4 regions of the Streptosporangium longisporum genome follow, and region 1 is predicted to be linked to each of the others. Evidence: riboswitches for the same ligand, from Rfam matches in the RefSeq annotation. Region 1 holds a riboswitch; each other region holds the start of a gene.
What was found. A riboswitch is a leader RNA that binds a small molecule or an ion and turns the genes downstream of it on or off. The one in region 1 is predicted to bind cyclic di-AMP.
Positions count from the first base shown of each region.

Region 2: linked by a shared signal. The riboswitch ahead of ABD832_RS14130 (C40 family peptidase) and the one ahead of ABD832_RS41170 (CHAP domain-containing protein) in region 1 are both predicted to bind cyclic di-AMP.
Region 3: linked by a shared signal. The riboswitch ahead of ABD832_RS17075 (coiled-coil domain-containing protein) and the one ahead of ABD832_RS41170 (CHAP domain-containing protein) in region 1 are both predicted to bind cyclic di-AMP.
Region 4: linked by a shared signal. The riboswitch ahead of ABD832_RS12430 (C40 family peptidase) and the one ahead of ABD832_RS41170 (CHAP domain-containing protein) in region 1 are both predicted to bind cyclic di-AMP.

Region 1 covers NZ_BAAAWD010000032.1:70,071-77,252, forward strand. The annotation lists gene ABD832_RS41160 (carbohydrate ABC transporter permease) at 1-10, opposite strand, end outside; gene ABD832_RS41165 (ABC transporter substrate-binding protein) at 94-1,446, opposite strand; gene ABD832_RS41170 (CHAP domain-containing protein) at 2,042-2,758, opposite strand; cyclic di-AMP (ydaO/yuaA leader) riboswitch at 2,777-2,915, opposite strand; gene ABD832_RS41175 (oxidoreductase) at 3,414-4,295, opposite strand; gene ABD832_RS41180 (hypothetical protein) at 4,501-5,541, shown strand; gene ABD832_RS41185 (DUF6716 putative glycosyltransferase) at 5,735-7,078, shown strand.
Region 2 covers NZ_BAAAWD010000007.1:262,825-270,006, forward strand. The annotation lists gene ABD832_RS14110 (MFS transporter) at 1-887, shown strand, start outside; gene ABD832_RS14115 (FHA domain-containing protein) at 1,034-1,579, opposite strand; gene ABD832_RS14120 (hypothetical protein) at 1,903-2,904, opposite strand; gene serA (phosphoglycerate dehydrogenase) at 3,131-4,720, shown strand; gene ABD832_RS14130 (C40 family peptidase) at 5,329-5,925, opposite strand; cyclic di-AMP (ydaO/yuaA leader) riboswitch at 5,913-6,144, opposite strand; gene ABD832_RS14135 (3-isopropylmalate dehydrogenase) at 6,286-7,182, shown strand, end outside.
Region 3 covers NZ_BAAAWD010000007.1:915,419-922,600, forward strand. The annotation lists gene ABD832_RS17075 (coiled-coil domain-containing protein) at 40-1,014, opposite strand; cyclic di-AMP (ydaO/yuaA leader) riboswitch at 1,018-1,154, opposite strand; gene galT (galactose-1-phosphate uridylyltransferase) at 1,226-2,305, opposite strand; gene ABD832_RS17085 (DeoR/GlpR family DNA-binding transcription regulator) at 2,302-3,102, opposite strand; gene ABD832_RS17090 (HD domain-containing protein) at 3,188-3,784, opposite strand; gene ABD832_RS17095 (TIGR03086 family metal-binding protein) at 3,832-4,398, opposite strand; gene ABD832_RS17100 (ATP-binding SpoIIE family protein phosphatase) at 4,703-6,376, opposite strand; gene ABD832_RS17105 (phytoene desaturase family protein) at 6,421-7,182, opposite strand, start outside.
Region 4 covers NZ_BAAAWD010000006.1:1,812,528-1,819,709, reverse strand. The annotation lists gene ABD832_RS12435 (amino-acid N-acetyltransferase) at 68-730, opposite strand; cyclic di-AMP (ydaO/yuaA leader) riboswitch at 1,067-1,215, shown strand; gene ABD832_RS12430 (C40 family peptidase) at 1,222-2,271, shown strand; gene ABD832_RS12425 (helix-turn-helix domain-containing protein) at 2,376-2,576, opposite strand; gene lysX (bifunctional lysylphosphatidylglycerol synthetase/lysine--tRNA ligase LysX) at 3,519-5,027, opposite strand; gene ABD832_RS12415 (type III pantothenate kinase) at 5,125-5,907, opposite strand; gene ABD832_RS12410 (L-aspartate oxidase) at 5,907-7,182, opposite strand, start outside.

The DNA of each region.
Region 1 (7,182 bases):
GCAGTGTCATCGGTCAAAGCCTTTCAGCGGGGGCAGACGACCGGCCCGGCGGCGGGATCACCGCCGCCGGGCCGATGCGGGTCGGGAGGGGGATCAGCCCGCTGCCTTGACGCCGGCCTCGAGGAACTTGGTCCAGGCCTGGTCGTAGGGGACCGAACCCTGGTCCATGCCCTCCAGGACCTTCTCCACCGAGGTCTTGACCTGGGCGTGCTTCTCGCCCAGGAAGACCGGCAGCAGGTCCTTGACCGACTCACCGAAGATCTTGCCGGTCGGCGCGTCGTTGAAGAACGCGTTCTTCAGGTCGGCGACCGCGGGGTCCTGCTGAGCCGGGATGGAGCTCGGGAAGGCCGCGGCCTCCTGGAAGGCCATGACGTGGCCCTCCTTGCCGGTGAGGTAGTTCAGGACCTCGGCGGCCTCCTTGGGGTGCTTGCTCTGCTTGGGCACGGCCAGGTAGGAGCCGCCCCAGTTGCCGGCACCGCCGGGCACCGCCGCGACGTCCCACTTGCCCTTGTTGCCCTCACCGGCCGCGCCGGAGACCACACCGAGCATCCAGGCCGGGCAGCCCATGGTCGCGAAGCCGCCCTTCTTGATGGCGGCGTTCCACGGCGGGGTGAAGGAGGCGAGCTTGGCGGTCAGGCCCGCCTCGCTGAAGCTCTTCACCGTGTCGAAGGACGTCTTGATCGCGGGGTTGGTCTCGATGACGAGCTGGTTCTGCTTGTCGAAGTAGGCGACGTTGCCGTTCTTCGGCGCCTCCTGCGACAGGATCACGTTGTAGAGCGTGTTCGGGCCGTCGAGGAACTTGGGGTCGGTCTTGCCGGGGTTGGCGGCCTGGAACTTCTTGCCGACCTCCATGAAGGCGGCCCAGTCCGGCCAGAGCTTGCCGACCTCTTCGCGGTCGGTGGGCAGGCCCGCCTTCTCGAACAGGTCCTTGCGGTAGCACATGGTCATGCCGCCGATGTCAGTGCCCAGGGCGAAGAGCTTGTTGTCGGCGTTGATGCCGTTGTCCCACTTGGCCGCGGGGAAGTCGGCCTTGCGGCTGTCCAGCCCGTACTCGGCCAGGTCCGTGAAGAACTGGGGACGGGCCTTCATGAGGCCCATCGCGCCCTCGTCGAGGGCGATGATGTCGGCGGCGCCGCTGTTCGCCTGCAGACGCTGGAGCAGCTGCGGCAGGTAGACGTCCTCGAACCGGTCGGTCAGGTTCTGGTACTTGACCTGGATGTTCGGGTGAGCGGCGTTCCAGGTCTCCACGGCCTTGTCATAGCCGAAGTTCTCGCCACCTCCGAAGGTGTGCACGGTGATCGTCACCGGCTCGGCCGCGGCGGCGGAGGAGGAACCGCCGGCCGCGGGCTTGGCGGGCTCGCTGGAGCTGCACGACGTGATGGCCAGGGCGGTGGCCGCCATGACCGCTACGGCGGCCAGCTTGCCCTGCCGCTTGTTGTTCAACATTCCGGACCCCTCTCAGGTGGTCGCCCGAATCATTGGGAGGTGACATCGCGTACCGGTCCCCGACAAACGCGGCCTCACGATGCGGTCTTTCCTCAATGTGCTTTGGGAGCGCTCCCACGAAGAGTGGACGATGGGCAACCGGGACGTCAATAGACCGAAACTCAACCGTTACATGGAAGGCGTTTTGAGGGTCCTGGGGGGCCTAAATGGTGATATACATCCCATATGGGGTTTTGGGAGCGCTCCCATCACACGGGCATACAGTCAGGGCATTTCGCGCTCCTACCACGAACCGGCACCGGACGGGACCGCCGCGCGGCGGACCCCGCAGGTGACCGTGCGCGACGTCCGGCCGTGTGCCCCGGCCCGTGACGGCGTACGACGGCACACGACGGCACACGACGGCCCGTGGGCGGGGCCGGAGGACATGGCGAGGCCCGTCTCCCGGCCGGGCCGGGAGGACGGGCGGATGGACGGGGGGCGAGGGGGGTCGGGGGTGCGGGGGATCTGACACGGACCCTGACAGGGGCCCGGCGCGGACCCCGTCGCGGAAGTCGCGGACGTCGCGGTGCCGGCCGGGCCGGCCGGGGCCGGATCAGCCGGCGTAGACCGGGTAGCCGAAGCCGACGACCTCGGACATGGGCCGGACGAGCTGCTCGACGTTACCGTTGCCGGTGTTGCCCTCGATCGTGGTGATCGTGCCGTCCCCGTTGTCGTGCTTCACGAAGCCGACGTGGTCGATGCCGTCGATGCTCTTGCCGCCCTCCCAGTCGAAGTAGACCACGGCGCCGGGGGTGGGGGTGGTGCCCCAGTGGCCGTTCTCCGCGAACCACTTGGCGTGGGTGACGGTGTAGGCGTCCCAGCCCATCGTGGGCCGGATGCCCGCCATCTCGCCGACCCAGGACACGAACATCGCGCACCAGGGGGCGTTGGCGTAGCCGTAGATGTTGCCTCCGTCGCGGGCGGCGGTCTCCTGGGCGCGGGGGGAGGACATGTACCACTGGTGGAACTTGGTCCCGCCGCCCATGGAGTTCTCACGGACGCCGATCTGCTGGGCGGCCAGGTTCAGCACCTGCGCGGCCGTGACCTTGGGGAGCCGCTGGGCCACGACCTCCAGGGGGGTCCTGGCGGACCCGGAGTCCGAGGAGACCTCGGCGGTCTTGGTGTCGGCGGGCGGGGTGGTCAGCGCGCCGTGGCCGTCGGCCAGGGCGGCGGGACCCATGACTCCCGCGGTCAGCGCGATCGAGGCGCCGAGGGCGATACGTGCCAGGCGGGGGATGATGGGGGTGGGGGTGGAGCGGTGCTCGGTCATGTGGGGGTTCGACTCCTTGCGTCGCTTCCATTCCGCCTACCGGGTTAGCTGACGGGTTCGGGCTGGGAAGTGCCCTACGACGCACGGATGCGTTGATTCACCCCAGGAACGTGGTTCCCCGGTTCCGCAGACCTCGCGGATTCGGCGGCCGTGCTCACCGGGGGCGGAGGGGGTCCGCCCAGGTGAGACGCGGTCGGGCAATGTGACGGCAATGCTCAGACCTTGGGAGACCCAGACATTTGCCATGAACGGGATGAACCTACGTCATCCGGTCAGACGATTACAAGTAGGACACATTGCCTTCTCGTGGTGATAGGCCCTGGTCAGAGGGGTAGGGGATGCCGTTCCGCGACTCCGGCGGGGGAGTGGATCACCCTCCCCGAGGGCGTCCCGTGCCCTCCCCGCTGTCCGGACCTCTTCGTGGCGGCGGGCGGAAAGCCCGGTGTCCCCGGCGATCCGGAGATCGCGCCCGCGTCCGCCCGGCGTGCGGTCCGGTGGTCACGGGGCGGGACGGATAGGCCCCCGAGCAAGTCTTTACCCACCCCTCTTGTCGAACTGGCTTTCGATGGTAAAAACTGCGGGGGCGGCTGACGATCTTCCCGAAAGCCTCCTCAAAACCCCCTCAATGCCCCCTTCGAGCAGGGGGAACGGCACCTCACGGCAGCTGCCGGGTCTCCCCGAACCGCACGCCGGTCATCTCCTCCGACACCTCCCACAGCCGCGCCGCCACCGCCGGGTCGGTCGCCCGGTCCGAGGGACGCAGCACCTTGGGCCCCGGGCCGATGTACTGCCCGCCCGTGACCTCGGGGGAGGTGGCGGCGTACAGGGACGGCAGGGCGCCCTTGGCGGCAGATTGCAGCACCAGGCGCATCAGGGCGTTGAGGGGGCGGGTCAGCACGCCCGTCTTCAGGATCCCGGTCGCGGTGGTGCCCGGGTGGGTCGCCAGGCTGAGCAGGGTCGCCCCCGAGGCGTCGGCGCGGCGCTGCAGCTCCAGGGTGAACAGCAGGTTGGCCAGCTTGGAGCGGCCGTAGGAGGAGAACCTGCCGTACCGGCGTTCCAGGCCCAGGTCGTCGAAGTCGATCGTCCCGACGGAGTGCGCGTCGCTGGAGACCGTGACCACCCGGGCCGCCGGGGCGGCCAGCAGGCGCGGCATCAGCAGGCCGGTCAGCGCGAAGTGCCCCAGGTGGTTGACGCCGAACTGGGTCTCGAAGCCGTCGGCGGTCGTCCCCCGGGGCATCAGCCCCACCCCGGCGTTGTTGATCAGCAGGTCCAGCGGCTCGCGGACCGTCTCGGCGAAGGCGCGCACCGACCCCAGGTCGGCCAGGTCGAGCGCCCCCGCCTCCACCTCGGCCCCCGGCACCTCGGCCCTGACGGCCTCCACCGCGGCCCGGCCCCGCCCGGGGTCACGGGCGGCCAGCACGACCCGGGCGCCGTGCCTGGCCAGCTCCAGCGCCGTCGGCAGGCCGATGCCGCCGCTGGCCCCGGTGACGACGGCCGTGCGGCCGGTCAGGTCGGGAATGTCCTCGGCCGTCCACATGGCTCGCCCCTCTCCGGTCCCGCACGGCCTTCGGCCCGCGCGGCCGACCCGCCGGTGCCCGGCATGGATCTTCAGGTACGGGCAGTGTACGGAACGGCCCGGCGCCCCGCGCGGAGCCACGCAAGATCACAGGTTGACGCGCGTGGTCCGCTGTTCACCCGCAGTTCCCGGACCGGTAAGGCCACCGCGTTACGGTGTGGCGGTCGTGAACGGGTCATCGCCCGGCGTGGAGGACGGCCGAGACCACGCGCGGGAGCAGGGTTCGGCCGTCGCCTGGGTGGAGTCTCCGCTGCAGATGCTCTGCGCCGTGGAGGCCCACCACGCGGGGCTGCTCGGCCCCCGCGGCCACCTCGTGCCCAGGGCGGGCCTGCGTCCCCTGGCGGTGACGGGACGCGAGCTGAGACGCCTGGGGCTGCCCCAGGGCCTCGAACTCGCCGAGGCCCGCCCGGACATGCCCCGGCCGCCCCGGGGACGCACCTGGGCGCTGGGCGACGCCTTCTCCGGCAAGGTCCAGTTCCGCTGGCTCACCGCCTCTCCCGGCCGGGTCGTGATCGTCGACGACGGCCTGGCCACGATCAGGCTCCTGGAGCTGATCACCGGCAGGCCCGGCACGCCCCTGCTGCGGGCGCGCGGCGGGGCCGGGCGGCTCAGGACCGTCCTGGGCGTGGCGGCGGGGCTGCGGCTGCGCGCCGCCGCCCGTTCCGGCCGGCTCTCGATCTTCACCGCGCTGCCCGTCGCCCCCGACCTGGCGAAGGCCGTACGGGCCAGGGGGATCGAGCTGGTCACCCACGACTTCGCCTGGCTGCGCTCGCAGCCGCTGCGCAGGCCCCGCCCGCAGGAGCGGACCGTGGTCCTGGGCACCTCGCTGGTCCGCAACGGCCTGATCCACCGGGAGCACTACTTCACCTGGCTGGCCGGGCTGGGGGCGGACGGGCCGGTGGCCTACTTCCCGCACCGCCGCGAGGACCCGGGCGACCTCGCCCGGGTCGCCGAGCAGCACGGGATCACCGTCTACGACGGCGGCATCCCCGCGGAGCTGACGCTGCGCGGCCTGGCCGCCGAGCAGCGGGTGCTGAGCCTGCCGTCCACCGCGGTCACCTCCCTGCGGATCCTGCTCTCGGCGCGGGGCGTGGCCGTGCGGACGGTGGACGTGCCCGACGAGTGGTGGACGGCCGAGGCGGCGCCCTCGCTCCGCTCCCACCTGTCGATGTTCGCCCATCACGACACCGGGGTCGCCGGATCATGAACCGCCCGCCCGGGCCCGGGAGCCGCCGGGCCGTGACGCGATGACGCGATGACACCGTGACGCCACGATCCCCGCGGCCCGGTGCCCGGGGATCGGCCGCCCGCGAGCGCCTGCGGTGCCGCGTTCCCTGCGTTCCCCGCGTTCCCTGTCCACGTACGACACCGGGGGAGACACCCCCGGCTGGAGGTTCTCGTTGAAGGTCCTGGCCGTGGCCGACTCCGACTCCTACCTGAAGTGGGCGGCCTGCCTGCTGAGGGGGCTGCCCTCGGGCTGCACGACGGAGCTTGCGGTGATCCGAACCCCGATCGTCCCGTCCCCGGCGCAGATCCATGCCGCCGTGGCGGGGTCGGCGGCCGAGCCGCCCGTGCTCTCGGCCCGCGCGCTGCGCCGGGCCGCCGAGCGGTTCAGGCCCGACGTGGTGCTGGTGGCCTGCACCGGGCCGGTGGTGGACGTGCTGGTCGCCGAGGTGCTGGCCGGGCTGCGGCCCCGGCCGGTGTTCGCGTCCGGGCTGCCCGGCATCTCCGTCCCCGCCACCGAGAAGGCGTGGCTGTTCCGCAGCGGGTGTGAGCTGTTCGTGCTGCACAGCGGCCGGGAGGTCGAGGAGTTCTCGGCGATCGGCCGGGCGCTGGGCGGGGGCGGCCAGGTCGGCCTGGCCCGGTTGCCGTTCCTGCACGGCACCGGTGGCGCACCCGGCGGTGGATCCGTCGCCGAGACCGGGACCGGAGCGGTAACCAGATCGGCAACCGGGACCGGGATCGGAACCGGAGCCGGGAACGGGATCGGGGCCGGGATCGGGGCCGGGATCGGGACGGGTGCCGCCGCGCTGCCCGCCGCCGCCGGTCCGCGCGACCGGGTGGTGTTCGCCACCCAGGCCAAGGTGCCCAGGCGCAGGGAGGAGCGCGAGAGCGTCCTGCTGGCCCTGGCCGAGCTGGCCCGGAACCGGCCTGACCTGGACGTCGTCGTCAAGCTCCGCGCCCTGGACACCGAACGCCAGACCCACAACGAGCGCTACCACTACATGGGCCTGTGGCGGTCGCTGGTCGAGCAGGGCCGGGTGCCGGACGACGCCGTACGGTTCGCGACGGGCTCCATGAACGAGCACCTGAGCTGCGCGGCCGGGTTCGTCACCGTCAGCTCGACCGCCGCGCTGGAGGCCATCGCCGGCAAGGTGCCGCTGCTGGTGCTCTCCGACTTCGGGGTGAGCGCAGAGATGATCAACCTGGTCTTCGAGGACAGCGGGCTGCTGGGCACCCTCGACGACCTGGCCGCCGGGCGCTTCCTGGACCCGGACGACGCCTGGTGCAGGGCCAACTACTTCCATCCGGGCGCCGACGACGACTGGATCTCGCGCATGGTCTCCCTGGTCGGCCAGGCCCGCTCCGGACGGCTCGTCCCGGCCCGCTCCCTGCTGGACGGCCCCCAGTACGCCGCCGCCCGCCGCCGCGCCCGGATGCGCGTGGAGGTCCCGCCGAACGTGCTGCGCGCCGGGTACCGCGCCAAGCGCCGGATGCGCCGCTACCTGCGGGCCCTGCGGTGAGCCCCGTCCAGGCTTGATCCGATTTTGAACGTCCGCGCTCGTGTCGTCCGCGCCGAAAACGGTGAGGGTCCCTGAGGAGAAACCGGCGGAATCCAAGGGCGGTC
Region 2 (7,182 bases), on a different contig from region 1:
TGGCCTTCGTCGGCCTGGGGATCCTGCTCTCGGGGGGCGTCGCCCCGCTCATCGCCGGCACCGACGTCACCGGCTACCGGACCATGGGCCTGGTCATCGGGGCGGTGCTGCTGCTGTCCATGCTGGCCTCGTTCTTCGGCACCGCCCGCGCCCCGATGATCGCCCAGGCCGAGGCCGAGCCGTCGATCGCCGCCCAGTTCGCCGCCGCCCGCTCGAACAGGACGTTCATGGTGCTGCTCGGCCTGAGCTGTGCCCAGATGTTCTCGGCCGGCATCATGCTGGCCGGCTCGCCGTACTTCGCCACCTACACGCTGGGCGATCCGTCGGCGACCACCACGCTCTTCCTCGGCATCGTCGGCCCGCTGCTGATCACCATGCCGCCCTGGATCTGGCTGTCCAAGCGCTACGACAAGCGCGGCGCGATGATGCTGGCGTCGGCGCTGTTCATGGTGGGCACCGTCGCGATGGTCTTCTCCGGCCTGCTCGGCCCGGTGTACGCGCACGTGTGCGTGCTCCTGGTCGGCATCGGTTACGCCGGGTTCCAGATGCTGCAGTTCTCGATGCTCTCCGACGTGATCGTCCACGACGCCCTGGTCACCGGCAAGCGCAGGGCCGGGGTGTTCACCGGCCTGTGGACGGCGGCCGAGACCGTGGTCTTCGCCTTCGGCGCGCTGGTGCTCGGCTGGCTGCTCGGGGCGACCGGGTTCGTCGAGTCCAACCCCTCCACGCCGGTCGCTCAGCCCGAGTCGGCGACCACGGCCGTGCTGTACGGCACCACGCTGCTGCCGGCGCTCCTGATGGGGGTCAGCATCCTGCTGGTCACCCGCTACACCCTGACGGCCGAGAAGCTCGCCGAGGCCGGGGCCGCAGGGCCCCAGGTCGGCTGAGCGGACCCGGGCCCGGAGCGTCAGGACCCGGAGCGTCAGGACCCGGAGCGTCGGGATCCGGACGCCGAGGGCCCGGACGTCGAGGGCCCGGACGTCAAGGGCGGGAGCGCCCGGGGCCAGAGCGTCACGGCCCGGAGCGTCCGGGGTCAGAGCACCTGGGGCGTGACCATCAGGAAGCCGCAGTCACCGAAGGAGACGACGTCGCCGGGCCGGACCTTCGCCGGCCCCACCAGCCGCCAGTCGTTCAGCCGGGTGCCGTTGAGCGAGCCCAGGTCCACCAGGATCCAGCCCTCCTGGTCGCGGCGGAGCTCGGCGTGCACCCGCGAGACGGTCAGGTCGGCGAGGACCAGGTCGCAGGAGGAGCCGCGGCCGACCACGTAGCGGGTCCTGCCGTCGCCCGGTAGCGCCAGCCGGGGCATCCGGGGGCGCCGCCAGGCCGACTCGACCCGCTTGCTGAAGTCGGAGGCCGAGGCGACGGCCTCGGTGACGATGCGGCGCAACCGGCCGCGCTGCGGCAGGTCGGCGACCAGGTTGTCGAGCTCGCCCTGGTTTCGTGCGCGCAGGGCCATGTCGACCCGGCCGAGGAAGGTGTCGTGCGACAGGCGTCCCTCGACGGCACGATCACGGAGCTCGCTGATCGCACGATCGCGGTCCCCGTCGGAGGCGCGGGCCGGGGGATGCGTCGAGCTCATCCTCCGAGTATCGGCCCCGAGGGCGGAACCTGTCCAGAATACGCGGATCTCGTGCCGAGGACCCGTTCGGCACGATCATCCGGGCCGGCGCGGGCGACCGCGCGCACGCTGCGGAAACTCCTGCGTGCACGATCTCCTGCCGGATCCCGGAAACCTCGGACCCGCCGTCCCCGCACGCGCGGGGACGGTACGAGCGTGCGTGCGGCGGGCGCCCTGGTGGGAGCCGGCGCCACCCCCGCACGCGCGGGGACGGCACGCGGTGACATTGACGGGAGGCGTCGTGGACGCCGTGGGTCCGGCGAGTCGGCCGGTACCGGCCGGTGTCAGTCGGTGACGTCGGCGCAGACCACGTGGGCGCCCAGCTCGATCATCCGCTGCTCGCTGCGCGCGTCGGCGACCCTGGCCATCAGGATCGGCGCCTCGCTGGCGGCGAGCTGCGGCAGCCGGGCCCGTACCCCGCGGTGGATGTCCCTGACCACGTCCTCGGCCGCCGACATGTGCACCTTGACGTGCAGCATGATCCCCGGGGCACCCGAGGAGGTGCTGGCCTCGGAGATCCACACGTGGTGGACGAGCGGGTAGTCGACGAGCAGGTGCGAGATCGCGGCGCGCAGCGCGGGCAGGATCGGGTGGTCGCAGCGGCGGTAGCCGGGGTCCACCATCTGCATCGGGCCCGACAGGTGCGGCCGGGGCGCCGGGATCCACGAGGCGGCGGGCGCGGCGGGCACGGGGGTCCGCGGCCGGCCCTGCGGGTACGGGGCCTGCGGGGCCGCCGGGGGAGAGGTCTGCGGGTACGCCCCCGGGGAGGACGCGCCCTGCGGGTACGCGCCCGGCGCGGAGGGGGCCTGCGGGTACGGGCTCTGCGGGGCCGTCGGGGGAGCGCTCCGCGGAAGCGCGGGCGCGGAACGCGAGACCGTGGCCATCGCCCCGGTCGCGTACGCGGTGGGGGTCGCGCTCGACAGCGCGGGCGTGGGCCCGCTGCGCGTCGAGAGCAGGTAGCGCTGGAGGTCCTCGATCGGCACGGCCGCGGCGGCCGGACCGGCCGCGTCGATCACGATCTCCCGCACCCCGGTGACGCGCTGGATGTCGAGGACGGTGTCGGCGTCGCAGGCCGACAACGAGTGGCTGCCACGGTGCCGCGCGTAGGTGTCCGCCGAGGTGTATCCGAGCAGGACACGCTCACCCGCCTGGGTCGTGCCGAGCACGACGGAGCGGTCGGGTCGCACGGCGACCAGGAGTCCCCATTCCGCGAGCGCGGCCAGCAGCCGGTGCGGCTCGCCGTGCTGGGCGAGCACGGTGCCGAGAGCGGGGTTCCCGATGCTCATATGAGGAACGATAGGTAGTGGACCACGGCTTATCAGGGTAATCGCGAAGTTTTCTTGGGATCAATACCAACTTGAATTTTGCAGGCATGGGATGCGAGGACGGCGGGTAGCGCCCCCCGGTCACGGCCTACCCCGTCTCGGATCGCGGGACACTCGTGAACGCGTTCACAAGCGCCGATAGACTACGTGAGGTCCGTGCACCTCACCGCCTAGTAAGGATCTGCCTGTGAACAAGCCCGTCGTACTGGTCGCCGAGGAACTCTCCGAGGCCGGTCTCGCGGTTCTGGGCGCGGACTTCGAAGTCCGCCACACCGACGGCGCCGACCGCGCCCAGTTCCTGCCCGCCCTCGCCGACGTGGACGCCCTGATCGTGCGCAGCGCCACGCAGGTGGACGCCGAGGCGATCGCCGCCGCCCCCCGGCTGCGCGTGGTCGCCCGCGCCGGCGTCGGCCTGGACAACGTCGACGTGGAGTCGGCCACCAAGGCCGGCGTCATGGTCGTCAACGCGCCCACCTCCAACATCACCAGCGCCGCCGAGCACACCGTGGCCCTGATCCTCGCCTCCGCCCGCAACGTCGCCCAGGCCCACTCCGCGCTCAAGGGCGGCGAGTGGAAGCGCTCGAAGTACACCGGCGTGGAGCTGGACGAGAAGGTCGTCGCCATCCTCGGCCTCGGCAAGATCGGCCAGCTGGTCGCGCAGCGTCTCCAGCCGTTCGGCGTCGAGCTGATCGCCTACGACCCCTACCTGCAGCCGGCCCGCGCCGCGCAGATGGGCGTCCGCCTGGTCTCGCTGGAGGAGGCCCTGCGCGAGGCCGACTTCATCACCGTGCACCTGCCCAAGTCCAAGGAGACCATCGGCCTCATCGGCGAGCGGGAGCTGCACCAGGTCAAGCCGAACGTGCGCCTGATCAACGTCGCCCGCGGCGGGATCATCGACGAGAACGCGCTCTACTCCGCGATCAAGGAGGGCCGCGTCGCCGGTGCCGGCATCGACGTGTTCCCCAAGGAGCCGGTCACCGACAGCCCGCTCTTCGAGCTGGACCAGGTCGTGGTCACCCCGCACCTGGGCGCCTCGACCCACGAGGCCCAGGAGAAGGCCGGCACCCAGGTCGCGCGGAGCGTGAAGCTCGCCCTGGCCGGGGAGTTCGTGCCGGACGCGGTCAACGTCCAGGGCGGCGCCGTCGCCGAGGACGTCAAGCCGGGCCTGCCGCTGGCCGAGAAGCTCGGCCGGGTGTTCACCGCGCTCGCCGGTGAGGTCGCCACCAGGCTCGACGTCGAGGTGCGCGGCGAGATCGCCTCCCACGACGTCCGGGTGCTGGAGCTGGCCGCCCTCAAGGGCGTCTTCACCGACGTGGTCGAGGACTCGGTCACCTACGTCAACGCCCCGCTGCTGGCCAAGGACCGCGGGGTCACGGTCGAGCTGATCACCAGCTCCGAGAGCCCCGACTGGCGCAACGTGGTGACGGTCCGCGGCGTGCTCGCCGACGGCCGCGCGGTCTCGGTCTCCGGCACCCTGTCCGGGCCGAGGCAGATCACGAAGATCGTCGAGGTCAACGGCTACCAGATGGAGATCGAGCCGACCGACCACCTGTCGTTCTTCACCTACACCGACCGTCCCGGCATCGTCGGCGTGGTCGGCCGCATCCTGGGCGACCACTCGATCAACATCGCCTCGATGCAGGTGGCCCGGGACGTCAAGGGCGGCAAGGCCCTGATCGCGCTCACCGTCGACACCGCCATCCCGGCCGACGTGGTCGACCAGATCGGCGCGGAGATCGGCGCCGACAGCGGCCGCTCGGTCGACCTGACCGACTGACCGTCCCGGCCCGCCGCCCGGCCGCGTCCTGCCGCCTCCGGGAACGGCCGCGACGCGCCGCGGCCCGGCTCCGGACGGACCGTCCGGGGCCGGGCCGGCACCCGCCCACCGTCTCGACATGTGAGAAGTGTGTACGCGGGGCGAGACGACCCTTTCGTCACCGGGTAACCTGATGGAGATGCGCCGGGTGTTCTCGCACTCCGCACCCGCCGTGACGGGGCCTGACAGGGCAGGCCGGCGGCCCGCCACGGTGCCGTGGCGATCGCCGGCTCCGAGCCCTCCGCCCAGCGGTCCGTGACCCGGACCGCGGCATCGGGCCCGGTCCGAGTCCTGACCGGAGTCTCGGCCACCTTCACAGCTCACCCGCGATCGAGACGAGACTCACCATGTACGAGATGTACTCCTGGAACCGCCCGGACGAGAACGAGGACGAGGCGGCCGACGCGATCCAGACCGCCCTGGACCGCCGCGACAACGGTGGCGCGCCCACCCGCTGACCCCGCTGACCCCACCGGCCATCTGCCCGGTACGGCCGCGCGCCGGTCCGGGCCGGCCGGGGCGGACGGGGCGGACGGCTGCGCGAACGCTCGTGACGGGGCCGCAAAGGCTCACCCGTCGACGACGGATCCGGTCGCGCGCTCGATCCGCTCGGCCAGTTCGACCCCCTCGGGGTCGGGGCGCACCCCGCCGACGAAGGAGGCGCGCCGCCAGGAGGCGAGCCGCTCCTCCTTGACCACGTCCCCGCTCCGCGGGGCGTGCACCATGTACCCGGGCTTCGTGATCATTCCGACGTGCCCGAGACCCCGGAAGAAGACCAGGTCCCCGGGCCTGAGGTCCTTCCAGGGGATCTTCCTGGAGAACGCCCCGTACTGCTCGGAGGCGATGCGGGGCAACCTGATCCCGGCGGCCCCGTAGGCGCGGAGCATCAGCCCGGAGCAGTCGAAGCCGCCGCGGCCGGTGCCGCCCCACGCGTACGGCGTGCCGCGTTTGGACATGGCCCAGCTCAGGGCCTTCTGCCAGGCGGGACGCAAGGAGGCGGCGCGCAGGGCGCCCTTCAGGGCGGGCATGCCGAGCGCGGGAGGCGCGGGGGCGGGCAGGGGCGAGGCGGCCAGCGCGGTGGCCGGGGTCGCGAACACCGCGGTCCCGGCGACGAGGACGGACGCGACGCGCGAGGAGATCTTGCCGTACAGGGTCGTTCCTTCCATAGGGCCTGCCGGGTGAGCTGTCGGGCTCGGGCGTGGAGGCCGCCCTACGGCGCGCGGGCGCGCCGATTCGCCCCGAGGGATCCCGTCACGGGCGGCCGGGAACGCGCTCCCGTCGGGGAGCGGGGTTCCCGGGGCCCGGGACGATCCCGGAAAGAGTGGGTCCCCGGCTCCGTACGCATCGATAAGGGATGATCCGTACGAATTAGGCATCAACGTGAACGGTGAGGACCATAACGAAAGCTCACGAAACGGTCAACACAGGATAAAGACGGGCAAAGTGATCAAATGTCCCCGAGGGAAATTTCGTCCGAGGCGTGAGACCGGTGTTCAAGCACCGAGACGGCCCGGTAGGGTGGCCGCATGGATTCGCGTAACATCCGCCTGGCGGTCATCCCCGGGGACGGGATCGGGGTCGAGGTCGTCGCCGAAGGGCTGAAGGTCCTCGAAGCGGTCGGCACGAAGGTGGAGACCACCACCTACGATCTCGGCGCCAAGCGCTACCACGAGACCGGTGAGACGCTGCCCGACGTCGTCCTGGAGGAGCTGCGCGGATACGACGCGATCCTGCTCGGGGCGGTCGGCGACCCCAGCGTGCCCCCGGGCGTGCTGGAGCGCGACCTGCTGCTCAAGCTCCGCTTCCGGCTCGACCACTACGTGAACCTGCGGCCGGTCAAGCTCTTCCCCGGGGTGGAGACCCCGCTGGGCGGGGTCCGGCCGGAGGACATCGACATGATCGTCGTCCGCGAGGGCACCGAGGGCCCGTACGCCGGAGCCGGGGGCGTCATGCGCCACGGCACCCCGCACGAGATCGCCACCCAGGAGTCGCTGAACACCGCCTTCGGCGTCGAGCGCGTGGTGCGCTACGCCTTCGACAAGGCGCTGTCGCGTCCCCGCAGGAGGCTCACCCTGGTCCACAAGACCAACGTGCTCACCTACGCCGGTGACCTGTGGGCCCGCACCGTCGAGAGGGTCGGCCGGGAGTACCCGGACGTCCAGACCGACTACTGCCACGTCGACGCGGCCTCGATGTTCTTCGTCAACCAGCCCGGGCGCTTCGACGTGATCGTCACCGACAACCTCTTCGGTGACATCCTCACCGACATCGGCGCGGCGATCGCCGGTGGCATCGGCCTGGCGGCCAGCGGCAACGTCAACCCCGACCGCACCGCGCCGAGCATGTTCGAGCCGGTCCACGGCAGCGCCCCCGACATCGCGGGCCAGGGCAAGGCCGACCCGACCGCCACGATCCTGTCGGTC
Region 3 (7,182 bases), on a different contig from region 1:
GCAGTAGACCAAGAAACCGCAGGTCGGTCCGTCGCAGCACTAGTACATCGAGATGTGCGGATGGTCGAAGTGGTTGGCGGTGACGCCGCCGCGGTTGGACATGGTTCTCCAGCCGGAGCCGTGGTTGATGCGCTGGCGCCAGATCACGTACTTCACCCCGAGCCTGGCCTTGTTCTTGATGGCCCAGGCGGAGATCTCGTCACCGAGCCTGAGGTTGGCGGCCGTGGGCATCGAGCCGCCGACGCTCATCATGAAGTCGCAGGCGCGGCCCAGCGGGTGCTCGCCGCCGTCGTTCGCGGCCCGGTAGCAGCCGACCGAGTACGGCAGGTCGAAGCGCCTCTTGATCGCCTCGCGCATGATCCGGGTCCGGTCGGTGATGTTGTCGGCGCCGGTGGGCAGCTGCGGGGCCCAGCTGCCGTCGGAGCGGCGGCCCGAACCGGTGGGGACCAGCTTGTCGAGCTTGTCCTTGATCTCCTCGATCAGGTCCTCGGCCTCCTCGCGCCGCTCCTGGACCTCCTTGGCCTCCTCGACGATGTCGTCGGTGAGGCGGGCGGCGGTCTCGGCGGACCTCTTCCTGCGCTCCACGCTCTGGGCGAACCCCTGCAGGTGGGCGCTCTGCTCGGCGGTGAGCTGCTCCATCACCGCCGCGCTGCCGATGTCGTCGGCGAACAGCAGGGCGGGCAGGCCGCCGATGCTGCTCTGGTAGTGGAGCTGGACGATGGAGTCGACCTGCTTCTCGTTCTCGGCGTAGACCTCCTCGGCCCTGCGCAGGTTCTGCTTGGCCACGGCCTCGGCCTTCTCCGCCTTGTTGAGGGACTCGCGCTTGGCCGCGTAGGTCTCGATCAGCGCGTCGATCTTCTTGTTGAGCTTGACCAGGTCGGCGCGGAGCTCGGCCTCGGTCGGCTTGGGGTCGGCGCTTCCCGCGGTGGGAGCGCCGAGGGTGAACGCGGCGATCGAGCCCACGCAGAGGGCCAGAGCGGCATGGCGACGGAACGTGGGGGACGGGGCCGCCACGAACTCTCCTCTCCTTCCGCCTACCGGGTTAGCTGACGGGTTCGGGCTGGAGGATGCCCTTCCACCGAAGTGGTTTCACCCCAGGTGCGGTGGTTCCCCGGCTCCCGGGCGAGGCGCCTGGGATTAGGCATATCGGCTGCTACAGCCGATGTGGGAAGGATAGTAGTGGTAAACCCCAGGTCACGCGACCTCAAACGAGACCTATCGGTGATCAGCTCGTGACAATGGAGCGCAGTAGATGTGCTGTCTCCTCGGGCAGCACGTCGTTCACGAAGGCCCCCATGGCCGATTCCGATCCCGCGAGGTACTTCAGCTTGTTCGGCGCGCGGCGGATGCTGAACAGCTCCAGGTGCGCGTACGCCAGGTCGCGGCCGGTGTTGACCGGTGCCTGGTGCCAGGCCGCGATGTAGGGCATCGGCATGTCGAAGAGCCCGTCGAGACGGCGCAGCACGTCGGTGTAGAGCGGTCCGAACGCCGCCCGCTCGGCCGCCTCCAGGCCGATCAGGTCGGGGACCCTCCGGTGCGGGTAGAGGTGGACCTCGACCGGCCAGCGCGCGGCGGCCGGGACGAACGCCGTCCAGTGCTCGTTGGAGGCCACCACCCGCACCCCGGCCTCCCGCTCGGAGGCGAGGACATCGGCGAACAGATCGCCCCCGGTACGGTCCCGGTAGCGGCCGGCCGCCGCGAGGTTCAGCCTGGTGCGCGGGGTCACGTACGGGTAGGCGTAGATCTGCCCGTGCGGGTGGGCCAGGGTGATGCCGATCTCCGAGCCGCGGTTCTCGAAGCAGAACACCTGCTCCACCCCCGGCAGCGACGACAGCTCGGCCGTACGGTCGATCCAGGCCTCCATGACCAGCTCGACCTGCTCGGACGACAGGCGGGAGAACGAGGAGTCGTGGTCGGAGGTGAAGCAGACCACCTCGCAGCGGCCGATCCCGGGCCGGACCTCGCTCAGCCCGCCCGGCTGCGGGTACTCGCCCGGCTGGGCCGAGAACGAGGGGAAGCGGTTCTCGAAGACCACCACGTCGTAGTCGGGGGAGGGGACCTCGGTGAGGTTGCCGGGACCGGACGGGCAGAGCGGGCACTCGCTGGCCGGGGGCAGGAAGGTACGGCCCTGCCGGTGGCCGGCCACCGCGATCCACTCCTCGGTCAGCGGGTCGTAGCGCAGCTCGGAGGCGGCGGGCCGGGGCGGCAGGTCGCGCAGGTCGGCCGCACCCCTGTCCGCATCGTCGCGCCGGTCGAAATAGAAAAGCTCCCGGCCGTCGGCCAGGTGGGTGGCGGTGCGTTTCATCGGGTGGCGGTCTCGCTCTCCTGCTGCGGTTCTGTGATGATCAGCTCGCCGACCGAGGCGGCGAGCTCCTCGCGTGCCTCGCCGGACAGGCCGGAGTCGGTGATCACGATGTGCGCCTGGGACAGCTCGGCGATCGTGCTGATGCCGACCGTTCCCCACTTGGTGTGGTCGGCGGTCACCACCAGGCGGCGCGCGGAGGCGACCAGCTCCCGGTCGGTCTCCGCCTCCAGCAGGTTGGGCGTGGTGAACCCGGCGCGGACGCTCATCCCGTGCACGCCGAGGAAGAGGGTGTCGACGTGCAGGCCGCGGACCGCCGCGACCGCGACCGGGCCGACCAGCGCGTCGGAGGGGGTACGGACCCCGCCGGTCAGCACGACCGTGCGGTCGGCCCTGGGGGAGCGGTGGAAGACGTCGGCGATCCGGATCGAGTTGGTGATCACGGTCAGCTCGGGCACGTCGACCACGTGGTGGGCGAGCGTCCAGGTCGTGGTGCCCGCGGAGAGCGCGATGGCGGTGGCGGGACGGACGAGCCCGGCGGCGGTGCGGGCAATCGTCTCCTTCTCGGCCTGCTGGCGCACGGACTTGGCGGTGAAGCCCGGCTCCTCGGTCGAGCCCGGCCCGGCCACGGTGGCGCCGCCGTGGACCTTCTCCACCAGCCCCCGCTCGGCGAGCACCTCCAGGTCGCGCCTGATCGTCATGTCGGAGACGCCGAGATCGCGGACCAGGTCGGCGACCCTGACACCGCCGCTGCTGCGGACCCTTTCCAGGATCGCCTGCTGCCGCTGCTGGGCGAGCATCGTCACTCCCCTTAATTCACCAGATTCCACCAAATTACCACGCCGAGGCTCGAGAGGCGCTGTTGGAACATGGTGAACCGCCCGCTCACAACCGCTCGAGCTCCGCCTCGATGTTGGCCCGCGCCGCAGCCTCCGGCCCCTCGACGCGGAAGATCGCCGGGAGGTCGAGCAGCGAGCGCAGCACCGCGGCCCGCCCGGCCCTGAACGCCTCCTCGGGCACGAAGGCGTACTCCTCGCGCACGGCCGCGGCGTAGGCGGCGTAGACCTCCTCGGGCGCGCCCAGGATCGCCAGGTCGGCGTCGCAGAGCACGGCCCCGTCGGTGTCGTCCGGCGTGGGGTCGTGCGTGACGGTCAGCCTGACCAGCCGGGCGACCGTGGCCACCGCCTCGGGGGACAGGCCCGCCTCCGGCAGCGCGCGCTCGGCCAGCCGGGCGCTGCGCTCCTCGTTGTCGGCGTTGCGGGGGTCGTAGACGGCGTCGTGGAACCAGGCCGCCATCCGTACCAGGTCGGGGTGCTCGGCGTGACCGGCCAGGGCGTCGACCCCGGCCAGGACCGCCTCCAGGTGGGCGGTCGTGTGGTACCTGCGGTGCGGCTCGTCGTAGCGGGCGATCAGTTCGCGGCCGAGCCGTTCGGCCCCGGGGCCGGCCAGCGACCGCCAGCGGGTCATCAGCTTCTCGCTCATGCCAGGGAGCCTAGAGGCGGCCGGACCGGGAGCCCGGCCCGGGCAGGTCAGGCGTCACGGCCCCAGGAGGCCAGCAGCCGGGCCTGGGCGTCCTCGGCGGGCGACCGGGACTCCCCGGGGGCCGTCTCCTGCTCCCGGCCGGGCTCGGCGGCGGCGAACCAGGCGGCGCAGGCCTCGACCAGCTCCGGGTCGAGGCGCTCGTCGGCACCGATGGCGCGGGCCAGGTCCCAGGTGTGGATGAGGGCGTCGGCGAACAGCTCGGTGACGTACTCGCGGCCGGGCACGTCGCCGAACGGCAGGCGCACGACGCCCTCCAGGGCGCCGCGGGCGGTCACCGCCTGGACGGCGGCCACGGCCGAGGTGTCGAACGCCTTGATGGGGTCGTCGCCGAGCAGGTCGCCGTCGAAGGCGTCGCCGACCTCGGCGGAGGTCCGCCCGGCCAGCAGCTCCGGAGCCCACAGGCTCTCGCCGACCACGTGGTTGACCAGCGCCCGCACGTCCCAGTCGACGCAGGGCGTGGGGGTCTCCCACTGGCCGGGAGCGATCCGGTGGACGAGCGCGCCGAAGGCGTCCAGCGCGCGACCGTAGGCCTCGGGTACGTCGATGGTCATCATGCCTCCCGATGTCCTCCCGGCCGCGCCGTGCCCTTCCCCTGACCGTAACCTCTGGGCCGCCAGTAGTCATCCGCGTCAACGGGCATGACCGGCACGGCCCCGGTACCGCGTGGACCGGTGCTCGCCGGCACGTGCCGGCGAGCACCGGGCGGCCCTCCCGAGTCACCCGGGGTCACCGGTGGGCACCGGGGGCATCGCGGGTCACCGGTGGGCACGGCCCCGGACGCCACGGCACCCGGCCGGGATCGTCCCGGCCGGGGACCGCTTCGAGCTTTCCGAGTCCGCGGAGCTTCGCGCGGACGGGTCAGGGCAGCCGCTGCTCGATCCAGACGATCTTGCCCTTCGCGGTGAGGCGGGAGCCCCAGCGGTGCGCGAGCCAGTTGATCAGGTGCAGGCCGCGCCCGGTGTCGCTGGTGGTGGACGCCTCCCGCATCACCGGTACGGACGAGGAGGTGTCGGACACCTCGCAGACCAGGGTGGGCCCGCGCAGCAGCCGCAGCTCGACCTCGCCCTGACCGTGCTCGACCGCGTTGGCCACCAGCTCGCTGACCATGAGCTCGGTGTTGTCGCAGAGCGAGGAGAGGCCCCAGTCCTCCAGCGTGGTCCGTACGAAGCGCCGGGCCTGCGAGGCCGAGCGCCGGTCGGCCGGCATCGACACCTCGACGAACTCCTTCTCGGTCAGCTCCGAGACCCTGGCCAGCAGCAGCGCGATGTCGTCGCGCTCGTGTCCCGGCCGCTGGGCGCTGATCGTGAGGTTGCAGACCTCTTCCAGGTCGTGGTTCTGGCTGGCCAGCAGCCCGCGCAGGGCGCTGATGCCCTCCTCGATGTCCCGCTCGCGGCTCTCCACCAGGCCGTCGGTGTAGAAGGCGAGCACCGTGCCGTCGGGGAGCGTGAACTCCCGCATCTCGGCCGGTTCGTTGCCGATGCCCAGGGGGAGACCGGGGGGCAGCTCCAGCAGCTCGGTCTCGCCGCCTGGCCGCACCAGGATCGGCGGGACGTGCCCGGCGCAGGCCATGGCGCAGCGCCGGGTGACCGGGTCGTAGGTGGCGTACACGCAGGTGGCGATCTGGCTGGCGTCCAGGTCCTGGCTCATCAGGTTGAGCCGGAACAGTACGTCGGCCGGGCTCAGGTCCAGGCTGGCCAGGGTACGCGCGGCCGTGCGGAGCTGGCCCATGGTGGCCGCGGCCCTGATGCCGTGCCCCATCACGTCGCCGACGACCAGGGCGACCCGGCAGCCGGGCAGCGGGATCACGTCGTACCAGTCGCCGCCCACGCCGACCAGGTCGCTGGCGGGCAGGTAGCGCGAGGCGATCGTCAGGCCCAGCGGCTGGGAGAGGTCGACCGGCAGCAGGCTGCTCTGCAGGGTCAGCGCGGTACGCCGCTCCCGGTTGTAGAGCCTGGCGTTGTCGAGGCAGACCGCGGTCCTGGCCGCGAGCTCCTCGGCCAGGTTCACGTCCTGCTCGTCGAAGGGCTGGCTGCTGGGCCGCCGCGTGAAGATCACGAAGCCGAGCACCCGGCCGCGCGCCTTCAGCGGGACCACCAGGAAGGAGCTGTCCTCCAGCACCTTGGAGACCGAGTCGCGCTTCCAGAACCGCCCGATCTCCTCGGCCGTCCGGCGTCCCAGCCGGGGGTAGAGGATCGGGTTGCCGGTGGCCATGCACCGGGCGTACGGCGTCCACGCCTCGTAGACGGCGACCTCGTCCACCGGGAACGCCTTGGCGTACTCGTCGGGGGAGGGGTCGGCCACGCCGACCGCGATCCGGCGCACCAGCGCCGAGCCGTCGGTGCTCTGCTGCGGGAACTCCCCCTCGGTCACCAGCCGGTCCTGGACGAGGATGCCGGCCGCGTCCGCGAAGCGCGGCACGGCGACGTCCATCAGCTCCCTGCCGGTCTCGAACATGTCCAGCGTGCTGCCGATCCGCTTGCTGGCGGCGTTGAGCAGCGAGAGCTGCTCGTGCATGGATGCGGGGCTGCCCATCCTGAAGCCTGGCGTAGCGGGATCCTTGGTGACGAAACGGGACTTCACTCGCTCCACCGGGGTGCGGGAACCGGCGTCCACCAGGTGGCCAGTTCGAGGTCTTCTGCGATGGCGTTGGCGCCGTTGTACCCGGGGGCCGCGGAGACCGAACCGCCCGGGTGACTGCTGGCGCCGCACAGGTAGAGGCCGTCGACGGGGGTGCGGTAGCGCCCCATCTCCGGGACCGGGCGGTTGCCGCCCAGCTGGGAGGGCTCGTAGGCGCCCACGTGGTGGCTGCCGCGCACCATGTTGACGCAGTGCCGCTCGATGTCGAGGGGGGAGAACACCCGGCTGCCCAGCACGGCGCCCCGGGCGAGGTTGGGGGCGTACTCGGCCCACTCGGCCAGCAGCCGTTCCCCGACCTCCTCCCGCTGCGCGTCCCAGTTCGCCGGGTCGCCGTCGAGGTCGTAGGGGGCCCATGGCCACCAGAACGCCACGTGTTTGCCGTCCGGCGCGTACGAGGGGTCGAACAACGAGGGGCAGGCGCCGTTGCCGGCCAGCCGGTCGGGAAGCCGGCCCTCGTGGATCCGGTCGAACGTGCGGCCCAGCTGCTCGCTGTCGTCGGCGCCCAGCACGACGAGGAACGCCCGGTCCACGTCGGGCTCGAACTCGGCGGCCCGGTAGCGCGGCGCCTCCTCCAGCGCCAGGTGCAGGGTGACCAGGCTGTGCCCGGCCCACCGGTACCCCTCGATCTTGGAGACGATCTCCTCGCCGAAGTTCTCCGGCCCGGCCAGCCGCACGGTCTGCGGGGCGTCCACCGCGCTGGC
Region 4 (7,182 bases), on a different contig from region 1:
GCGCATGTGGCAGATGTCAGACTCACATGCTTGCTGCAGCACAAGGTATCGACATAGGCAACAACAGTCACCTTTCCGTTGTGTCAGCTCTAAAGTCACTCACGTCGGGCTCACGTGTCAGATGCAGCAGCATCCGCGTATTGCCCAGGGTGTTGGGCTTGACGTGCTCCAGATCCAGGAACTCCGCGACGCCCTCGTCGTAGGAGGCCAGAAGCTCGGCGTACACCTCCGGGGCGACGGGGGTGCCCTGGATCTCCCGGAACCCGTGCCGGGCGAAGAAGTCCACCTCGAAGGTCAGGCAGAAGACGCGGCGCAGGCCGAGCTCGACGGCGGTGCGCAGCAGCGCGGAGACGATGCGGTGGCCGATCCCCGCCCCCCGGCGGGCGGGGTCGACGGCGACGGTGCGGATCTCGGCCAGGTCCTCCCACAGGACGTGCAGCGCCCCGCAGCCGACCACCTCCCCGTGCTCGTCGGTGGCGACCCAGAACTCCTGGACGTCCTCGTACAGGGTGACGGTGGCCTTCTCCAGCAGGCGCGGTCCCGCGCCGCCGTAGGTGTCGACCAGGCGCCGGATGGCGCGGACGTCCGGGGTGCGGGCACGCCGGACGGTGACGCCGGCCGCCCCCGGCGGTCCGTCCCGCTCCGTGCCGGTACGGGGTTCACCACCGCTTCCGGCCTCGGCGGGGGCGCGCATCACCGGCGCCGGAGACTGTTCCGCAACCTGCTCCATGACCGATCAGCGTACGTCCTCGCCGTCCCCCAATTACGGCTCACCCCTAACTCGCGCACCACCCTCCTCTCGTGACCCTTGGTAGTCCCATTGCCACGCTGGGCATCGGACGCCGAAGTGTGGCGCATTTCATCTTCGGTACGCTCCCGGAGCTGGGAGGACCCCCTCGGGGCCCGACGACCCCCTGGGCAAAGGCCCCGTAAAGGCCTCAGTGATCATTTTGAGATGTGATCCGTCCGTGACATTTCAGTTGCGAAACCTCTACTGAATTCGAAGTTCTGGTTGAGCAGGAACCAGGGGTGGACTAATCTCCGTCCTCGATGTCAGAGATGTGAAAAGCCTGACCCGCCGAATCTCCCGCAGGGAGAACCGGGGACCCACCCGAGTCCCCCGGGGTGAATCCGAGTGCCACCGGCGCACCCGGTAGGGCTGCCCTCCGGCCCGAACCCGTCAGCTAACCCGGTAGGCGGCCGAGGAGAAGGAGTCCATTGGTGAAGCGCACGCGCGACCGCGGAGGAGACCAGGCGGGTGGCGACGCCCACCGTCCACGACGCGCGCCGCGAGGGCTCCGCCGCCGCATGGCGGTGATCGGCCTGGCGTTCGCCACCCTCACCCTGGGCACCCCGCTGGTCGCGGCCTCCGCCGACCCCGAGCCCAGCCTCAAGCAACTGGCCGCGCAGGCCGAGAAGCTGCACAACGAGATCGAGACGCTCGCCGAGCAGTACAACGGCGAGCGGGTCAAGCTCAAGCAGGCGCAGCGGGCCGCGGACAGCGCCAAGAAGACCCTGGCCACCAGCGAGTCCGAGCTGGCGGCGCGGCGGACCAAGGCCGCCCTGCTGGCACAGAGCAGCTACATGGCGGGCGGACTGAACGCAGGGCTCACCCTCACCCAGACGTCCGACCCCGACGACTTCCTCGACCAGGCCACCACCAGCTACGCCCTGCAGCAGCAGCAGAGCGAGGAGGTCGCCCAGGTGGGCCGGGCGATCGAGGCCGCCGAGCGGGCGCAGGCCGGCGCCAAGGCCAGGACCTCCGAGGTCAAGAAGCTGCTGACGGAGATCGGCGCCAAGCGCGCCAAGATCGAGCGACTGGTCGCGCGGGTGGAGAGCGACCTGTTCAGGGAGGTACGCGCCCAGGCCGTCGGCAACCGTGGCGCCCGGGTGAAGGTCGACGCGCCCATCGTGGGCAGCGGCAAGGGGGCCGAGGCCGCCCGCTGGGCGCTGACCCAGCAGCTCAAGCCGTACGTCTGGGGCGCCGAGGGTCCCAACTCCTTCGACTGCTCCGGGCTGGTCATGTGGGCCTACCAGAAGGTCGGGATCAGCCTGCCGCACTACACCGGCGACCAGTGGACCGCGGGCACGCGCGTCTCCCGGAGCGAGCTGCGCCCGGGTGACCTCGTCTTCTTCTACAGCGACCTGCACCACGTCGGGATCTACATCGGCGCGGGCCTGATGGTCCACGCCCCCCGGACCGGGGACGTCATCCACATCACCACGATCGACGACCGGCCCTTCGTGGGAGGCGTGCGCATCGCCGGCTGACCCCGGCACCCGCTCGACGCCGTCCCGCGCCCGCCCGGCGCGGGATCTGGCGTCGGCCGAGGACGGGCGGACGGAGCGGGCGGCTGAATTCGGGCGGCGGCAGGCTAGATCAGGCGGCGGCGGGCCGCCCAGGCCACGGCCTCGATCGCCGTGGCGACGCCGATGCGGTCGCAGATGCCCCTGAGCCTGCGCCTGACGGTCCGGCCGCTGATGTCGAGCCTGCGGCCCACCCTGTCGACGGTGACGCCCTTGGCGAGCTCAGCCAGCAGCACGAGGTCGTCGGCGCTGAGACCGATATCGCCCATGCCCAGGGGGCTGTCGCCATGGCGCGAATCCACTTCCGGATATGCCATCAAGAGTCACTCCCCCCACTCTGGAAACCGGGCCTAAGGCACCATGAATGAATACCGCCCGCCAGGAACGGTAAACGCCTTGTTCAAAGGTCGTCAAGTTCCGCCCTTCATGGCGTCGCCGCACTATTGACATAGCAGGCCATACGTGAAGTACTCATGATATGTCAGCGCCTTTGCGGTTAAGTCATGATCCGCCTCGGGCGTGGACCCGTAACCGTCCCCTGGCTGCGAGGACCCGCATCTTCGTAGAACAAGATTTTGCCGGATCGGCAGGCCCTGCGGCCCTCCGGACGCCGGGTCCGCGACGCGCGCGCCTCCCGTATTTTTCGGGAAATCGACCCCTGTTCCGCCGGTGCGGCGGTGGTCACGTCCCTCGGCACCTTGACGGCGTGACGTAAAAACCCGGAAATCGTGGGCCACTTCGGTTCTTTGCGGCATTTGCGGAGTTTCGCGCGGGGCCACTCGCACGCCGTAATATCGGGCGTGCGGAAAGGGAGTTTCTACACCATGCGGAAACTCCTCCGCACGGCACGAAGGGACGCGAGCACCGCCGTTTCCGGCGGCCGGGATCCCGCCCTTCCGCTCCCGGTCCCCGCGCACCGTACGGGCACGTCTCCGGCCCCGGGAAGGTGACCGCCGCCGCCGACGCGCGACGCCTGACCGGTGGGTACGCCGTCCGGGCCGTGTCGCCCCGTTCTGTGGGTCCGCGGGTGTCGTGGGTGCCGCGGGTGCCGTCCGGGAGGCCCGGGGCACGCTTTTGCCCGGACGCGGCACAGCGCCCGGGCGGGGGAATGATCGTGCTCCGTACGGCGGTACCGGACCCGGGCGTGGTCGGCCCGGTACACGCCGTACGGCGGGAACGTCGTTTCGCGTGGCCCGGGGGCCGCGCGTCGGTCAGGCCCGGCCCGCCGGCTTGACCAGGGGGAACAGGATGGTCTCGCGGATGTTCCTGCCGGTGAAGGCCATGATGAGACGGTCGATGCCCAGCCCCATGCCGCCGGTGGGCGGCATTCCGTATTCCAGGGCGGTGAGGAAGTCCTCGTCAAGCTGCATCGCCTCGACGTCGCCGCCCGCGGCGAGCAGGGACTGCTCGGTGAGGCGGCGGCGCTGCTCGATCGGGTCGTTCAGCTCCGAGTAGCCGGTGCCGAGCTCGGTGCCGAACCCGATCAGGTCCCACTTCTCGGTGAGGAGCGGGTTGTCGCGGTGGTTGCGGGCCAGCGGGGAGGTCTCCAGCGGGTAGTCCATGACGAACGTGGGCTGGATGAGCGTGTGCTCGACGAGAGCCTCGAAGATCTCCTGGACGAGCTTGCCCTGACCCCACGCGGCGTCCCAGTGGATCTCCCGCGCGTCCGCGAGGGCACGGACGCGCTCCAGCGGCGTCGCGGTCGTGACCTCCTCGCCCAGCGCCTCGGAGACCGACCCGTAGAGGGTGATCCGCGGCCACTTGGCCAGGCCCAGATCGATCTCCTGACCCTCGTGGACGACCACGGAGTGACCCAGCGCGGCCACCACCGCCTGCTGGATCATCCGCTGGGTCAGGTCCGCGATGTCGTTGTAGTCGAGATAGGTTCCGTACGCCTCGAGCATGGTGAACTCGGGGTTGTGGGTGGAGTCCGCGCCCTCGTTGCGGAAGTTGCGGTTGATCTCGAAGACCTTCTCGATCCCGCCGACCACGAGCCGCTTGAGGTAGAGCTCGATCGCGATGCGGAGGTAGAGCTCCATGTCGTAGGCGTTGATGTGGGTCTTGAAGGGCCGGGCCGTGGCTCCGCCGTGGATCGGCTGGAGCATCGGCGTCTCGACCTCCAGGTAGCCCTCCTCGTGCCAGAAGTCGCGGACCGACCGCACCACGGCGCTGCGGGTGTACGCCAGCTTCCTGGCCTCGTCGTTGACGATGAGGTCGACATAGCGCTGGCGGACCCGCGCCTCCGGGTCGGTCAGGCCCGCGTGCTTCTCCGGCAGCGGCCGCAGGCACTTGGAGGTGATCACCCAGCGGTCGGCGAGGATGGACAGCTCGCCCCTGCGCGAGGTGATGACCTCGCCCTCGACGCCCACGTGGTCGCCGAGGTCGACGTCGCGCTTCCACGCGGCCAGCGACTCCTCGCCCACCCGGTCCAGGGAGATCATGACCTGGAGGTCGCCGGAGCCGTCCCGCAGGGTGGCGAAGCAGAGCTTGCCGCCGGTCCGGGACAGCATCACCCGCCCGGTGACGCCCACCCTGTCGCCGGTCGCGGTGTCAGCGGAGAGATCGGCGTATTTCCCGCGGATCTCGGCGTTGGTCGCGGTACGCGGGAAGTTCACCGGATAGGGATCGACGCCCTCGGAGCGGAGGCGGTCGAACTTCTCCCGGCGCACGCGCATCTGCTCGGGCAGGTCCTCGGCGGGATTGGTCACGTCATCGGTCACAGTTCCAAAGGGTACCGATGCGGCGAACCCCGCGAGGTCACCCACCGTGCCCGCCGCCCGCCCGGGTCATGCCCTCCGGACGGGCCCGCGGGGCGGCTCAGGCGGTGTTGCGGTGATAGATCAGACGCAGGCCGATCAGCGTGAGCCACGGCTCGTGCATGTCGATCGAGCGCGCCTCGCTCACCACGAGCGGCGCCGCGCTGCCGGTGGCCACCACCGTGACCTCGTCGGGGTCGTCGGCCAGCTCGGCCGCCATCCGCTCGACGATCCCGTCCACCTGCCCGGCGAAGCCGTAGATGATGCCCGCCTGGAGCGCCTCCACGGTGTTCTTGGCGATCACCGACCTGGGCCGGATCAGCTCCACCTTGTGCAGCTGCGCGCCGGCCGCGGCCAGCGCGTCCACCGAGATCTCGATGCCGGGGGCGGTCACCGCGCCGACGTACTCGCCCTTGGCCGAGACCGCGTCGAAGGAGGTGGCGGTCCCGAAGTCGACGATCACGCACGGCCCGCCGTAGAGCTGGATGGCCGCCAGCGCGTTGACGATGCGGTCGCTGCCGACCTCCTTGGGGTTGTCCATCCGGACCGGGACCCCGGTGCGGACGCCGGGCTCCACGATGACCGCGTTCACGTCCCCGTAGTAGCGGCGGCACATCTCGCGCATCTCGTTCAGGACCGAGGGGACGGTCGAGCAGATCGCGATGCCGTTGACGTCGGCGCCCTTGAGCAGCGGCGACTGCCCGAGCAGTCCCTGCAGCACGACGGCGATCTCGTCCGCCGTGCGCCGGGGGTCGGTGGAGATCCGCCAGTGCTCGATGACGTCCTCGCCCTCGAAGAGGCCGAGAACGGTGTGCGTGTTGCCGACGTCGATGGCGAGCAGCATCAATTCCCCCGAAGGTCCAAGGCGATGTCCAGTGCCGGCGCCGAGTGCGTGAGCGCGCCCACGGCAAGGTAGTCAACACCCGTCTCGGCCACATCACGAGCCGTTTGCAGGGTCAGCCCGCCGCTGGACTCCAGCCGCGCCCTGCCGTCCACCAGCCGCACGGCCCGCGCCAGCTCCTCGACGGTGAAGTTGTCCAACAGGATCTCCTCGGCTCCCTCGGCCAGCACCGGCTCGATCTGGTCGATCCGGTCGACCTCGACCTCGATCGGCAGGCCGGGGCAGGCGTCACGGACCGCCCGGAACGCCTCGGCGACCCCGCCCGCGGCCACCACGTGATTGTCCTTGATCAGCGCCGCGTCCGAAAGGGACATGCGGTGGTTGACCCCTCCGCCGCACCGCACCGCGTACTTCTCCAGGGCACGCAGTCCGGGCAGCGTCTTGCGGCTGTCCCTGATCGCGGCCCCGGTCCCCTCGACGGCGCGGACCCAGCGCCCGGTCAGGGTCGCGACGCCGGACAGGTGGGTGAGCAGGTTGAGCGCGGTGCGCTCGGCGGTCAGCAGGTCCCGGGTGGGGCCGGTGACGGTCATCAGCACGTCGCCCGCGGCGACGCTCTCGCCGTCCTTGACCCTGCGCTCGGCCGTCAGGCGGCCCCGGCTGAGGTGACAGAAGGCCGCCTCGGCCACGGCCAGCCCGGCCACCACGCCGTCCGCGCGGGCCACCACGTCGGCGGTGTCGGTACGGCCGGCGGGGATGGTGGCCAGGCTGGTGACGTCACCGCCCTGCCGCACGTCCTCGGCCTCGGCGGTCTCCAGGAGGGCGGTCACCGCCGACGGGTCCAGCCCCGCCTCGGCGAGGTCGGCCTCCACCCTGGCCGGCAGCGTCGTCTCGCGCCGCCCGTGGGGTACGTACGTCATGGTCGGTCCCTCCGCTGTCAGGGTCACGTCGAGGTGGCCCAGCCATTCGGCATCGTCACGTTCGGGAAAGTCCTCGCGCCAGTGCGACCCCCGGGTCTCCTGGCGGTGCCGGGCCGCCTCCACCAGTACGGAGGCGACCGTCAGCAGGTTGGTGGTCTCCCACGACTCGGTGCACGGCTCGACCGCCACCGGGGTCCACCGGACGTTCAGCAGGGCCCGGGCGACCTCTCCCAGGGACTCCCGGCTGCGCAGCACGCTCGCCCCCCTGCTCATGTGCCCCTGGATCCTGGTACGGGCCCTGGGGTCGATCAGGCCGAAGGGGCGGCCGTCGGGGACCGGCACGCCCGCCACGGCGTCCACG